2 regions of the Pseudomonas sp. LBUM1651 genome follow, and region 1 is predicted to be linked to the other one. Evidence: predicted binding sites of a transcription regulator. Region 1 holds the regulator's gene; the other holds the start of a gene.
What was found. The regulator sigma-54, encoded in region 1, starts transcription at its own class of promoters, with help from an activator protein. The targets are predictions, from matches to a motif close to ANTGGCATNNANNTTGCTNT.
Positions count from the first base shown of each region.

Region 1 (5,571 bases):
TCAGTATGAATCAACGCACGTTCAGCCAGTTCCGGCAGCAACCCGGCGGGCAGGTTGTCGATACAGTAATAGCCGTTGTCCTCGAGAACATCGAGTGCGGTGCTTTTACCTGAGCCGGAACGGCCACTGACGATGATCAAACGCATGATTAGTGCCCGTTTTGCTCGTCCAGGACAACCTGATACAAGGCTTCATTGCTCGCGGCGCTGCGCAGGCGATCACGGACTTCCTTGCGATCAAGCATGCTGGCGATCTGGCGGAGCAATTCAAGGTGCGCATCGGTAGCCGCTTCCGGGACCAGCAGAACGAACAGCAGGTCAACCGGGGCGCCGTCGATGGCGTCAAAATCGATGGGAGCGTCCAGGTGCATTAAAGCACTGATGGGCGAGGTGCAACCTTTCAGCCGACAGTGGGGGATAGCGATGCCGTTACCAAAACCGGTCGAGCCAAGTTTTTCACGGGCAATCAAAGCCTCGAAGACATCTTGCATCTCCAGGGCCGGCACTTCGCGGGCGATCAGATTGGCAATTTGCTCGAGGGCTTTCTTTTTGCTGCCGCCCGGCACGTTCACGAGGGAACGGCCGGGGGTCAGGATGCTTTCAAGTCGGATCATGGGTTGGGAGTGTTAACGACCGGTCGCGCCCTGGAGGAGGCTTTGGGTCTTTTCCTTATGCTTTTTGAGTTGTTTATCCAGCTTGTCGGTCAGCGCGTCGATCGCCGCGTACATGTCGGTATGTTCCGCGTTTGCGACCACTTCATTGCCGGGAATATGCAGCGTGGCTTCGATTTTCTGCTTCAGCTTCTCGACCGTCATCGTGACTTGCACGTTGGTGATCTTGTCGAAATGCCGCTCTAATCGTTCGAGTTTTTCGCCGATGTAGGTGCGAAGCGGTTCGGTCACTTCCAGTTGGTGTCCACTGATGTTGACTTGCATACAGCTTCTCCTTCGTTGCCAGTGCATAAAGCGGTAGATCAGATGATCTACCACTGGAACGCTGTGGCGTGGCTCTACATCAACCGCTTGCGTTCGCTCGAAGGCGCGATCCCGAGGGATTCGCGGTACTTGGCGACGGTGCGGCGAGCCACCTGAATGCCTTGTGCCTCCAGTAAACCAGCGATCTTGCTGTCACTCAACGGCTTTTTCTGATTTTCCGCCGCAACCAGTTTTTTGATGATCGCGCGGATCGCCGTGGACGAGCATTCGCCGCCTTCGGAGGTGCTGACGTGGCTGGAGAAAAAGTATTTCAGCTCATATATACCCCGAGGGGTATGCATGAATTTTTGCGTGGTCACCCGGGAAATCGTCGATTCGTGCATGCCCACCGCTTCGGCGATGTCATGCAGCACCAACGGTTTCATCGCTTCGTCGCCGTATTCCAGAAAACCGCGTTGATGCTCGACGATCTGGGTGGCAACTTTCATCAGGGTTTCATTACGGCTCTGCAGGCTCTTGATGAACCAGCGGGCCTCTTGCAACTGATTGCGCATGAAGGTGTTGTCGGCACTGGTGTCGGCGCGGCGCACGAAACCGGCGTATTGGGCGTTGACCCGCAGCCGCGGTACCGATTCCTGATTAAGCTCCACCAGCCAGCGCTCGTTGTCCTTGCGCACGATCACGTCGGGAACGACGTATTCGGCTTCACTGGACTCGATCTGCGAGCCAGGGCGTGGGTTGAGGCTCTGTACCAGTTCGATGACCTGGCGCAGTTCATCTTCCTTGAGCTTCATGCGGCGCATCAGCTGGCTGTAGTCGCGGCTGCCGAGCAAGTCGATGTAGTCGGTGACCAGGCGCTTGGCCTCGGCCAGCCAAGGCGTCTTGGCGGGCAACTGGCGCAATTGCAGCAGCAGGCATTCACCGAGGTTGCGGGCGCCGATGCCGGCCGGTTCGAATTGCTGGATGCGATGCAGGACGGCTTCGATCTCGTCCAGTTCGATGTCGAGTTCCGGATCGAAGGCTTCGAGGATCTCCTCGAGGGTTTCGTCCAGGTAGCCCTGATTGTTGATGCAATCGATCAGGGTCACGGCGATCAGACGATCAGTGTCGGACATCGGCGCCAGGTTCAGTTGCCACAACAGATGGCTTTGCAGGCTTTCACCGGCCGATGTGCGGGTGGTGAAATCCCACTCGTCATCATCGTTGCTCGGCAGGCTGCTGGCGCTGGTTTGGTAGACGTCTTCCCATGCGGTGTCGACGGGCAGTTCGTTGGGAATGCGCTCGTTCCAGTCGCCCTCATCGAGGTTGTCCACCGTTGGGGCGGTTTCCTGGTAGGAGGGTTCTGAGACGTCGGCGTTGGGTTGCTGCTCGGCTTTGTCGGCCAAGGGGTCGGCGTTATCGAAGTCGTCGCCTTCTTCCTGGCGTTCGAGCATCGGATTGGACTCCAGGGCCTCCTGGATTTCCTGTTGCAGGTCCAGGGTCGACAATTGGAGCAGGCGGATGGCCTGTTGCAGCTGCGGTGTCATCGTCAGCTGCTGGCCCATTCTCAAGACTAGCGATGGTTTCATGGCAGGGGCTTAACACCTTATTCGCCGGCGCACATGCGCCATCCACTACAGGGCGCCGGAGCGCCAAACATAAGCAAATTATATGCCTGAAACTGCAACGTTTGCCTAGAGCGCTGTAACAATAAAAAACTGTTGATTTTTTATCGAGACAAGCGCTCGGCGACTAGCCAGACACCTCAGCGCTTACAGGCGGAACTCATGGCCCAGATAGACTTCTTTCACGAGGTCGTTGGCCAGGATGGTGGCCGAATCACCTTCGGCGATCAGTTGACCATCGTTGACGATGTAGGCGGTTTCGCAGATATCCAGGGTTTCACGGACGTTGTGGTCAGTGATCAGTACGCCAATGCCCTTGGCCTTGAGGTGGTAGATGATCTGCTTGATGTCGCCCACCGAAATCGGGTCCACGCCGGCGAAGGGTTCGTCGAGGAGGATGAATTTCGGACTGGTTGCCAGTGCCCGGGCGATTTCCACGCGGCGGCGTTCACCACCGGACAAGCTCATGCCGAGATTGTCGCGGATGTGGCTGATGTGGAATTCCTGCAGCAGGCTTTCCAGCTCTTTGCGACGATCGGCCTTGTCGAGTTCCTTGCGGGTCTCGAGGATGGCCATGATGTTGTCGGCGACCGAGAGTTTGCGAAAGATCGATGCTTCTTGCGGAAGATAGCCGATACCGGCCTTCGCGCGACCGTGCATCGGCTGGTGGCTGACGTCCAGATCGTCGATCAGGACGCGGCCCTGATCGGCCTGGACCAGGCCGACGATCATGTAGAAGCAGGTGGTCTTGCCGGCGCCGTTAGGGCCAAGCAGGCCGACGATCTGACCGCTGTCGATGGACAGGCTGACGTCGCGCACGACCTGACGGCTCTTGTAGCTCTTGGCCAGATGCTGAGCTTTCAGAGTTGCCATTACGGGGCCTTTTGCTCGTCGGTTTTCTTTTTCGGCTGGATCACCATGTCGATGCGCGGGCGCGACTCGGTCACGTTGGCGCCTGTGGCACGGCCGGCGCTGGCGAGCTTTTTGTTGGTGTCGTAGACGATTTTCTCGCCTTGGGTAACGTTGCCGTCCTTGTCGATGACTTTGGCGCGATCGATCAATACGACGCGGTCTTGCGAGGCGTGGTACTGGATGGTGACGCCGTAGCCCTGAACCGGCTTGGTGTCGCCAGCGGTCTGCAGCTGCTCGAAGTAGGCCAGGTTGCCCACCGAAGTCACCACGTCAATGTCACCGGCCGCGGTGCGGGTGATGGTGACCTTGTTGCCGGTAACCTTCATCGAGCCCTGGGTAATGATCACGTCGCCGGTGTAGGTGGCAACGCCGTTCTTGTCGTCCAGTTGGGCATCGTCGGCCTGAATGCGGATAGGCTGCTGTTGATCGTTCGGCAGAGCCCAGGCGCTCACGCTTCCCAGTGCTGCGCCCAGACCGAGCAAAATAGGGAGAGTTTTAACGAGCCTCATACTGTCCTCTTACGTTCGATAGCAGGTGTATCCTGCTTTCTTTCAAATACGCTTTCATTCCCTTGCCAGTCGAGACACCACCAGCGCCGTCGATTCTAACGGGTTGATCGGTCTGCGCATATTGCTGCTGCGGGAACACTGTCATGCGGGTGGTGGTAATCAGGGTCTTGCGGTTTTTCTCGTCGAAACGCGTGATGCGCACCGAGTCGATCAGTTCGACCTGGGTGCCGTCCGGATTGACTTCGCCATGTTCGCTCTGGACGTGCCAGGGGAATTGGGTGCCGCGGAACAGGTTCAGGTCCGGATTGGTCAACAACGTCACTTCGGTCGCCTTCAGGTGTTCAACCTTGTCGGACGTCATTTCGTACTGCAGTTTGCCGTCCGGCAGGTACTGCACGCTGTGGGCGTTGAGTGCGTAATAGTCGATCGCGCTTTCATCGACCGTAGCCACTGGCTTGTCGAGGAAGCGTTCCGGGCTGATGTTCCAGTAACCGACCGCCGCAAAAATCGCTGCGATGCAACCGAACACCAGGATGTTGCGAAATTTCTTGCTCAGCATAGTTGGCTCACAGGTACGCAGCGTTGGCCGCATCGAGGCGGCCCTGGGCGCGCAGGATCAATTCGCAGAATTCGCGGGCGGCACCCTCGCCACCACGGGCCTGGGTGATGCCGTGAGCGTGTTCACGCACGAAGCTGGCGGCATTGGCCACCGCCATGCCCAGGCCGACGCGGCGAATCACCGGCAGGTCCGGCAGGTCGTCACCGAGATAGGCGACCTGCTCATAGCTTAGGTTGAGTTGGGCGAGAAGTTCGTCCAGCACCACCAGTTTATCTTCGCGACCCTGATACAGGTGGGGAATGCCGAGGTTCTTCGCCCGTCGCTCGACCACCGGGGTCTTGCGGCCGCTGATGATAGCGGTCTGCACGCCGGCTGCCATCAACATCTTGATGCCCTGACCGTCGAGCGTGTTGAAGGTCTTGAATTCGCTGCCGTCTTCAAGGAAGTACAGGCGCCCGTCGGTCAGGACGCCGTCGACGTCGAATACCGCCAGTTTGATCTGTTTGCCGCGTTGCAGCAGGTCCGTGCTCATTACATTACTCCTGCACGCAGCAAGTCGTGCATGTTCAAGGCGCCGACCGGACGGTCTTCGCTGTCGACCACGACCAGCGCGTTGATTTTATGGTCTTCCATGATTTTCAGGGCCTCGGCGGCGAGCATCTCGGCGCGGGCAGTCTTGCCGTGGGCGGTCATGACCTGGTCGATCGTGGCGCTGTGAATATCGATGCTGCGATCCAGGGTACGGCGCAAATCGCCGTCGGTGAAGATCCCGGCGAGTTTGCCGTCGGCTTCCAGGATAACGGTCATGCCCAGGCCCTTGCGGGTCATTTCCATCAGCGCGTCCTTGAGCAGAGTCCCGCGCAGGACTTGCGGCAACTCCTGTCCGGCGTGCATGACGTTTTCCACTTTCAACAGCAGGCGTCGGCCCAGCGCGCCGCCGGGGTGGGAAAAGGCGAAGTCTTCAGCGGTGAAGCCGCGGGCTTCGAGCAGCGCAACGGCCAGGGCATCGCCCATGACCAGGGCGGCGGTGGTCGACGATGTCGGTGCCAGGTT
Region 1 is NZ_CP166805.1:933,108-938,678, forward strand. Features, by position in the region: gene rapZ (RNase adapter RapZ) at 1-146, opposite strand, end outside; gene ptsN (PTS IIA-like nitrogen regulatory protein PtsN) at 149-613, opposite strand; gene hpf (ribosome hibernation-promoting factor, HPF/YfiA family) at 626-934, opposite strand; gene ACA066_RS04225 (RNA polymerase factor sigma-54) at 1,009-2,502, opposite strand; gene lptB (LPS export ABC transporter ATP-binding protein) at 2,686-3,411, opposite strand; gene lptA (lipopolysaccharide transport periplasmic protein LptA) at 3,411-3,959, opposite strand; gene lptC (LPS export ABC transporter periplasmic protein LptC) at 3,946-4,518, opposite strand; gene ACA066_RS04245 (KdsC family phosphatase) at 4,526-5,050, opposite strand; gene ACA066_RS04250 (KpsF/GutQ family sugar-phosphate isomerase) at 5,050-5,571, opposite strand, start outside.

Region 2 (5,571 bases), 560 kb from region 1:
GTTCAGCACGAAGAAGCCGGAGCCGTTGATGCCCATGTCGAGCACGTTGCCGGTGTTGTTGATGTCGCCCTGGGTGAACTGCTGGGAAACGTTGGCCAGGCGCACACCGTTACCGACGGTTTTGCTGCCGGAACCCAGCTTGGTGGCCGAGTAAACGTCTTCGAATTCTGCACGGGACGATTTGAAACCGGTGGTCGCGACGTTGGCGATGTTGTTGCCGGTCACGTCCAGTTGTTTGTTGGCTGCATAGAGACCGCTAAGGCCGATATTGAAAGACATATTCCACTCCTTTGTGCCGTGTTAGTCGGCTCTACATACCAATGGTTTGTACTTTGGACAGGGCGACGCTGCCCAGGCCGGCCAGGTTGAGCATCAACTCACCGCCGGTCTGGCTGATGGTCACGCTGTTGACGGTTGCCGGCAGGTAAGTGACCAATGAGGTCGCTTTGCTGTCGTAGGTCGCGGTAGCGCCGAAGGTATACGTACCGGCCTTGGCCACTTCGCCAGCATCGTTCTTGCCGTCCCAGATGAAACTGGTGGTGCCGGCATTCTGGCTGCCCAGGTCGATGGTGCGGATGACCTTGCCGTCGGCGTCGGTGATCTTGAGCGTGACCGGGTCTGCCGATGCCGGTACCGCGATGGTCCCGTTGAAGCTCTTGGCGGTATCGACCACGGCCTTGTCGCCCGGCGCGATGACCGAACGCCCCACCAGCGACGAAGCCTGCAACGCCTGGGATGAGTTGTAGTTGCTGGCCAGGCCACTCACGGTGGTGTTGAGCGTGGTGATGCCTTCCAGGCTGCTGAACTGCGCCAACTGGGCGACGAACTCGCCGTTGTCCTGCGGCTCCAGCGGGTTCTGGTTCTTCAGTTGTGTCACCAGCAACTGCATGAACGCGTCCTTGCCCAGCGCATTTTTGCCGGTGGCGCTGTTCGTTGCGGACGCCAGGCCGTCGGCACTGGTGTTGGTTTTGATCGAAGAGTTGGCCAGGATGTCGTTGAGGCTAAGGCCGCTGGTGGTATCGGTAACACTCATCTGAGTCGCCCCTTATCACTGACCGAGGGTCAGGACTTTCTGCATCATGGTTTTGGCGGTGTTCATCATTTCGGCGTTGGTCTGGAACGAGCGACTCGCGGAAATCATGTCGGCCATTTCTTCCACCACGTTCACATTCGGGTAGTAGACGTAGCCCTTGGCATCGGCCGCCGGATGGTTCGGTTCGTAGCGGGCTTCCAGGTTGCTCTGGTCTTCGACCACGCCCAGCACTTGCACGCCCTGGCCTGCGGCGTCCTGGTTCTGGAACAGCGAATCGCTGCCGCCGCTCTGGCCGCCCTGGAACATGGTGGCGAACACCGGATGACGGGCGCGGTAGGTCTGGTCGATGCTCGACGAGACGGTTTCGGCGTTGGCGATGTTCGAGGCCACGGTGTTCAAGCGCGTGGTTTGCGCACTCATGCCGCTACCGGCAATGTTGAAAACACTGGATAGAGACATGACTTACTCTCCGCGCAGGGCTGAGATCAGCCCTTTGAATTTGCTGTTGAGCAGGGTGAAGCTGGCCTGGAAGTTGACCGCGTTTTCCGCGTAGTTCGACTGTTCCAGCTGAGCGTCCACGGTGTTCTGGTCGATCGACGGTTGCATCGGCGTGCGATACAGCAGCGACTCGTCGCCATTGCCCAGGCCTTCGGCTTCGATATGACGGTTGTTGGTCATGTTCAAGGCAAAGGTGCCGTTCTTGGTTTTCTCGCTCTGCTCGGCGAGCACTTTCGAGAAGTCCAGATCCCGAGCCTTGTAGTTCGGGGTGTCGGCGTTGGCGATGTTGTTGGCCAGGACTTCGGCACGCTGAGCGCGGAAGCCCAGGGCTTGTTCGTGGATACCGAGCGCTTTATCGAAGCTGATGCTCATGTCGGGAAACCTTCGGGTGACCTGATTTTTCGTACGATGAACATAGCAAGCGGCGTGCCAATTCAGACAACCCCATAAACCGGGGCTTTGCGGGCAGGGGCAATGCGGCAATGCCAGAAAAGCGGCAACGGGTTTCCGCCGTCTGCCGCTTTTCTGCCGCTTTCTACGAGCGACATCGACCCCTTGTAGGAGCGAGGCTTGCCCGCGAAGGCGATGTGTCAGTTAGCCATAATGTGTCTGAGACACCGCCTTCGCGGGCAAGCCTCGCTCCTACCGGTAATGCGGCGGGATGAGAAATCATCAGGCATAAAAAAACGGGAGCCCCTGAGGACTCCCGTTTTTCGATACCGCCAACCCATCACTTCGCCTGGTAGATAATCCCCGGGCTGCACTGGACCATCTGGTAATGATCCGGCAAACCGTTCAGCGCTTCCGATGCGCCAAGGAACAGATAACCGCCCGGCTTCAGCGTGCTGTGGATGCGCAACAGAATGTCTTTCTTCACCTCGGCGGAGAAGTAGATCAGTACGTTGCGGCAGAACACGATGTCGAACTTGCCGAGGCTCGCGTAGCTGTCCAGCAGGTTGAACGAGCGAAACTCCACCCGGCTCTTGATCGGCGCCTTGATTGCCCAGCGCCCCGGCCCCTTCGGGTCGAAGTAACGCTGCAGGCGCTCGGGCGACAGACCGCGGCCGATGGCCAGGCTGTCGTACTCGCCGGTCTTGCAGTTGGTCAGCATGGTGCCGGACAAATCAGTGGCGACGATCTGCACGCCCATCTTCAACTGACCCATGTTGACCCGCTCGAACTCGTCGATGGACATCGACAGCGAATACGGTTCCTGCCCCGACGAACACGCTGCCGACCAGATCCGCAGACGCTGGCCGGGAGCTGCCTTGATTGCTTCGGGCAGTACCTTGTTCTTCAAGACTTCAAACGGATAGGTGTCACGAAACCACAGGGTTTCGTTGGTCGTCATGGCATCGACCACCAGCTCGCGCAAACCACTGCGCGGCTGAGTCTGGATGCGCTGGACCAGCTCACCCAGGGACTTGATGCCTTGCTGTTCCATCAGTTTGTTGAGACGGCTCGAGACCAGGTACTGCTTGTTTTCACCGAGCAAAATGCCACAGGCTTTTTCCAGGAAGACCCGGAACTGTTCGAAATCCAAATTACCCGTAGACAATGATGCCGCCTCTTAAATCGTGTTGATCACCAGGGGCAGAAGGCCCCTAGCTGATGTCTGCTGCTTTGATCCGGTCGACTACCCGGGATGCCAGGTCATCAGGACGGAATTTGGCCAGGAAGTCATCGGCACCGACTTTCTTGACCATCGCCTGATTGAACACACCCGACAACGAAGTATGCAGGATGATATGAAGCTTTTGCATGCGAGGGTCGTTGCGGATCTCGGCCGTCAGGGTGTACCCGTCCATTTCCGGCATCTCGATGTCGGAAATCATCATCAGGAACTCTTCTTCCGGCTTCTTGCCCTCGTCGACCAGCTTGCGCAGGTAATCCAGCGCTTGCCGTCCGTCGTTCAACGCCACCACTTCGACACCGACCGTCTGCAGGCAACGCGTGACCTGCTTGCGCGCCACCGACGAGTCATCGACCGTCAGCACCCGCAGCGACAGCGCCTTGTGCTGGGTCTCGACATCGACCACACCGACGGAAATCGCTTCCGGTGTCGGCGCCACTTCTGCCAGGACCTTCTCGACGTCGATGATTTCGACTAACTGATTGTCGACCCGAGTCACAGCCGTTAGGTAATGATCGCGCCCGGTGCCCTTGGGAGGCGGATGGATCTCCTCCCAGTTCATGTTGACGATGCGCTCCACCGAGCGCACCAGGAAACCCTGGGTCTTGGTGTTGTACTCCGTAATGATCACGAAGGGATTGCTTTGATCTTTCAGCGCCCCGGAACCGGTCGCCATTGCCAGATCAAGGATCGGAATGGTCGCCCCCCGGATATTTGCCACACCGCACACGACAGGACTGGACTTGGGCATCAGGGTCAGCTTGGGGCATTGCAGCACCTCACGAACCTTGAACACGTTGATCCCATACAGCTGCTGGCCGTCGAGACGGAACAACAACAGCTCCAGGCGATTCTGCCCTACCAGTTGCGTGCGCTGGTTTACCGAATCCATTACACCAGCCATGCCCAGACTCCTACACCAACGCTAAGTGTGTTGCGACGCACATTCATCACTAAACGGCACGGCGCTTGCTCTTTAACTCTTATGAACACAGAACCGACATTTTTCCGACGCCTGACATCGCCCTTCCGCAGACTGCTCTGTGCAATGTCGGCCGTTTGCCTGTTCAACGCTGGCAGCCCTGCCCTTGCTGACGCGGTTACCTTGCCTGACATGCTTATCGGCGTCACCCAGGGCTTTCTTGAATTCACCGTAGAAGACTATCTGGCGACCAGTCAAACGGAAGGTCGCTACGAAATCCAGGTCAACCAGCTCGATCCGCGACTGCGCATGCCCATGTGCGACAAGGAATTGACAGCCAGCCTCGAGAGCCCGGCCAAGCCGCTGGGCCGGGTCACGGTCAAGGTTCGCTGTGAGGGAACCTCCCCCTGGACGGTGTTCGTACCCGCTCAAGTCCGCCTGTTTCGCGACGTGGTGACCACCACCCGGCCGCTGCGCCGCGCCGACTTTGTCGAGCCCGCTGACGTGCTCCTGCGCGAGCGTGACATCAGCCTGATCAACCAGGGTTACCTGACGACCCTCGACCAGGCGATCGGCCAGCGACTTACCCGACCAATGGTCGCCGATCAGGTGATCACCCTCGTACACCTCGAACAGGCGGAAGTCATTCGCAAGGGCGATCAAGTGGTGATTACCGCCCGCAGTGGTACGCTCAGCGTGCGAATGCCCGGCGAAGCCCTGTCCAATGGCGGTATGAGCGAGCAGATCCGCGTGAAAAACCTCAACTCCAAGCGGGTCATCAAGGCGCAGGTCACCGCGCCGGGCCAGGTGGAAGTGTCTATGTAGACACCCTGTTCCTGAAGAAGTGGCGTTGCCCGAGGTTGTTCCCTAAACTGTGCCGCATGCAGGAGAAGTGCTGGCGCATGCAGGCTCATTGATAAATGGGTCTAAAGTTTTCACAGGGAGAGCCGAAAACATGGCAAGCGTCCAAATACTCAGAGGTTTTTTACCATGGTCATCGATTTCAGCCGTTTGAACAGTTCCTCGTCACTTACGGGCAGTACACGTACCAGCGTTGCCAAGGAAACTGCCGAAGCCGGCAAATCCGCGCCGCTGAATACCCCGGCCGAACAGGCCAGTACCGTCAAAATCGGGGAATCGGTACACCTCAGCCATGAGGCTCAACAGTTGCAACAGGTCACTGACAAGCTGCGCGATCAGCCTGCCGTCGACAAAGCCCGCGTGGCCGAGTTGAAAGCAGCGATTGCCGATGGCAGCTACAAAGTCGACAGCAACCGTGTAGCCAGCAAACTGCTCAACTTCGAAGCCCAGCGCTAGGCTACGGCCCGCGCCAGGCTTTTGGACGCTTAAAACCCAAGGCCAGCCATGCACGACACTAACTTACTGCAACTGATCACCGACGACTTTGCTCCAGCGCAACATTTGCTGGAGTTACTGCAAACCGAGTCCATCGCCTTGCACGGTCGTGACATGCCACTGCTCGAA
Region 2 is NZ_CP166805.1:1,497,687-1,503,257, reverse strand. Features, by position in the region: gene flgE (flagellar hook protein FlgE) at 1-279, opposite strand, end outside; gene flgD (flagellar hook assembly protein FlgD) at 311-1,033, opposite strand; gene flgC (flagellar basal body rod protein FlgC) at 1,049-1,492, opposite strand; gene flgB (flagellar basal body rod protein FlgB) at 1,496-1,903, opposite strand; gene cheR (protein-glutamate O-methyltransferase CheR) at 2,262-3,089, opposite strand; gene ACA066_RS06960 (chemotaxis protein CheV) at 3,136-4,068, opposite strand; gene flgA (flagellar basal body P-ring formation chaperone FlgA) at 4,150-4,911, shown strand; gene flgM (flagellar biosynthesis anti-sigma factor FlgM) at 5,077-5,403, shown strand; gene ACA066_RS06945 (flagella synthesis protein FlgN) at 5,452-5,571, shown strand, end outside.
Region 2: a site for sigma-54 is predicted at 1,946-1,965, ahead of flgB (flagellar basal body rod protein FlgB). Genes of this name have one in related genera too.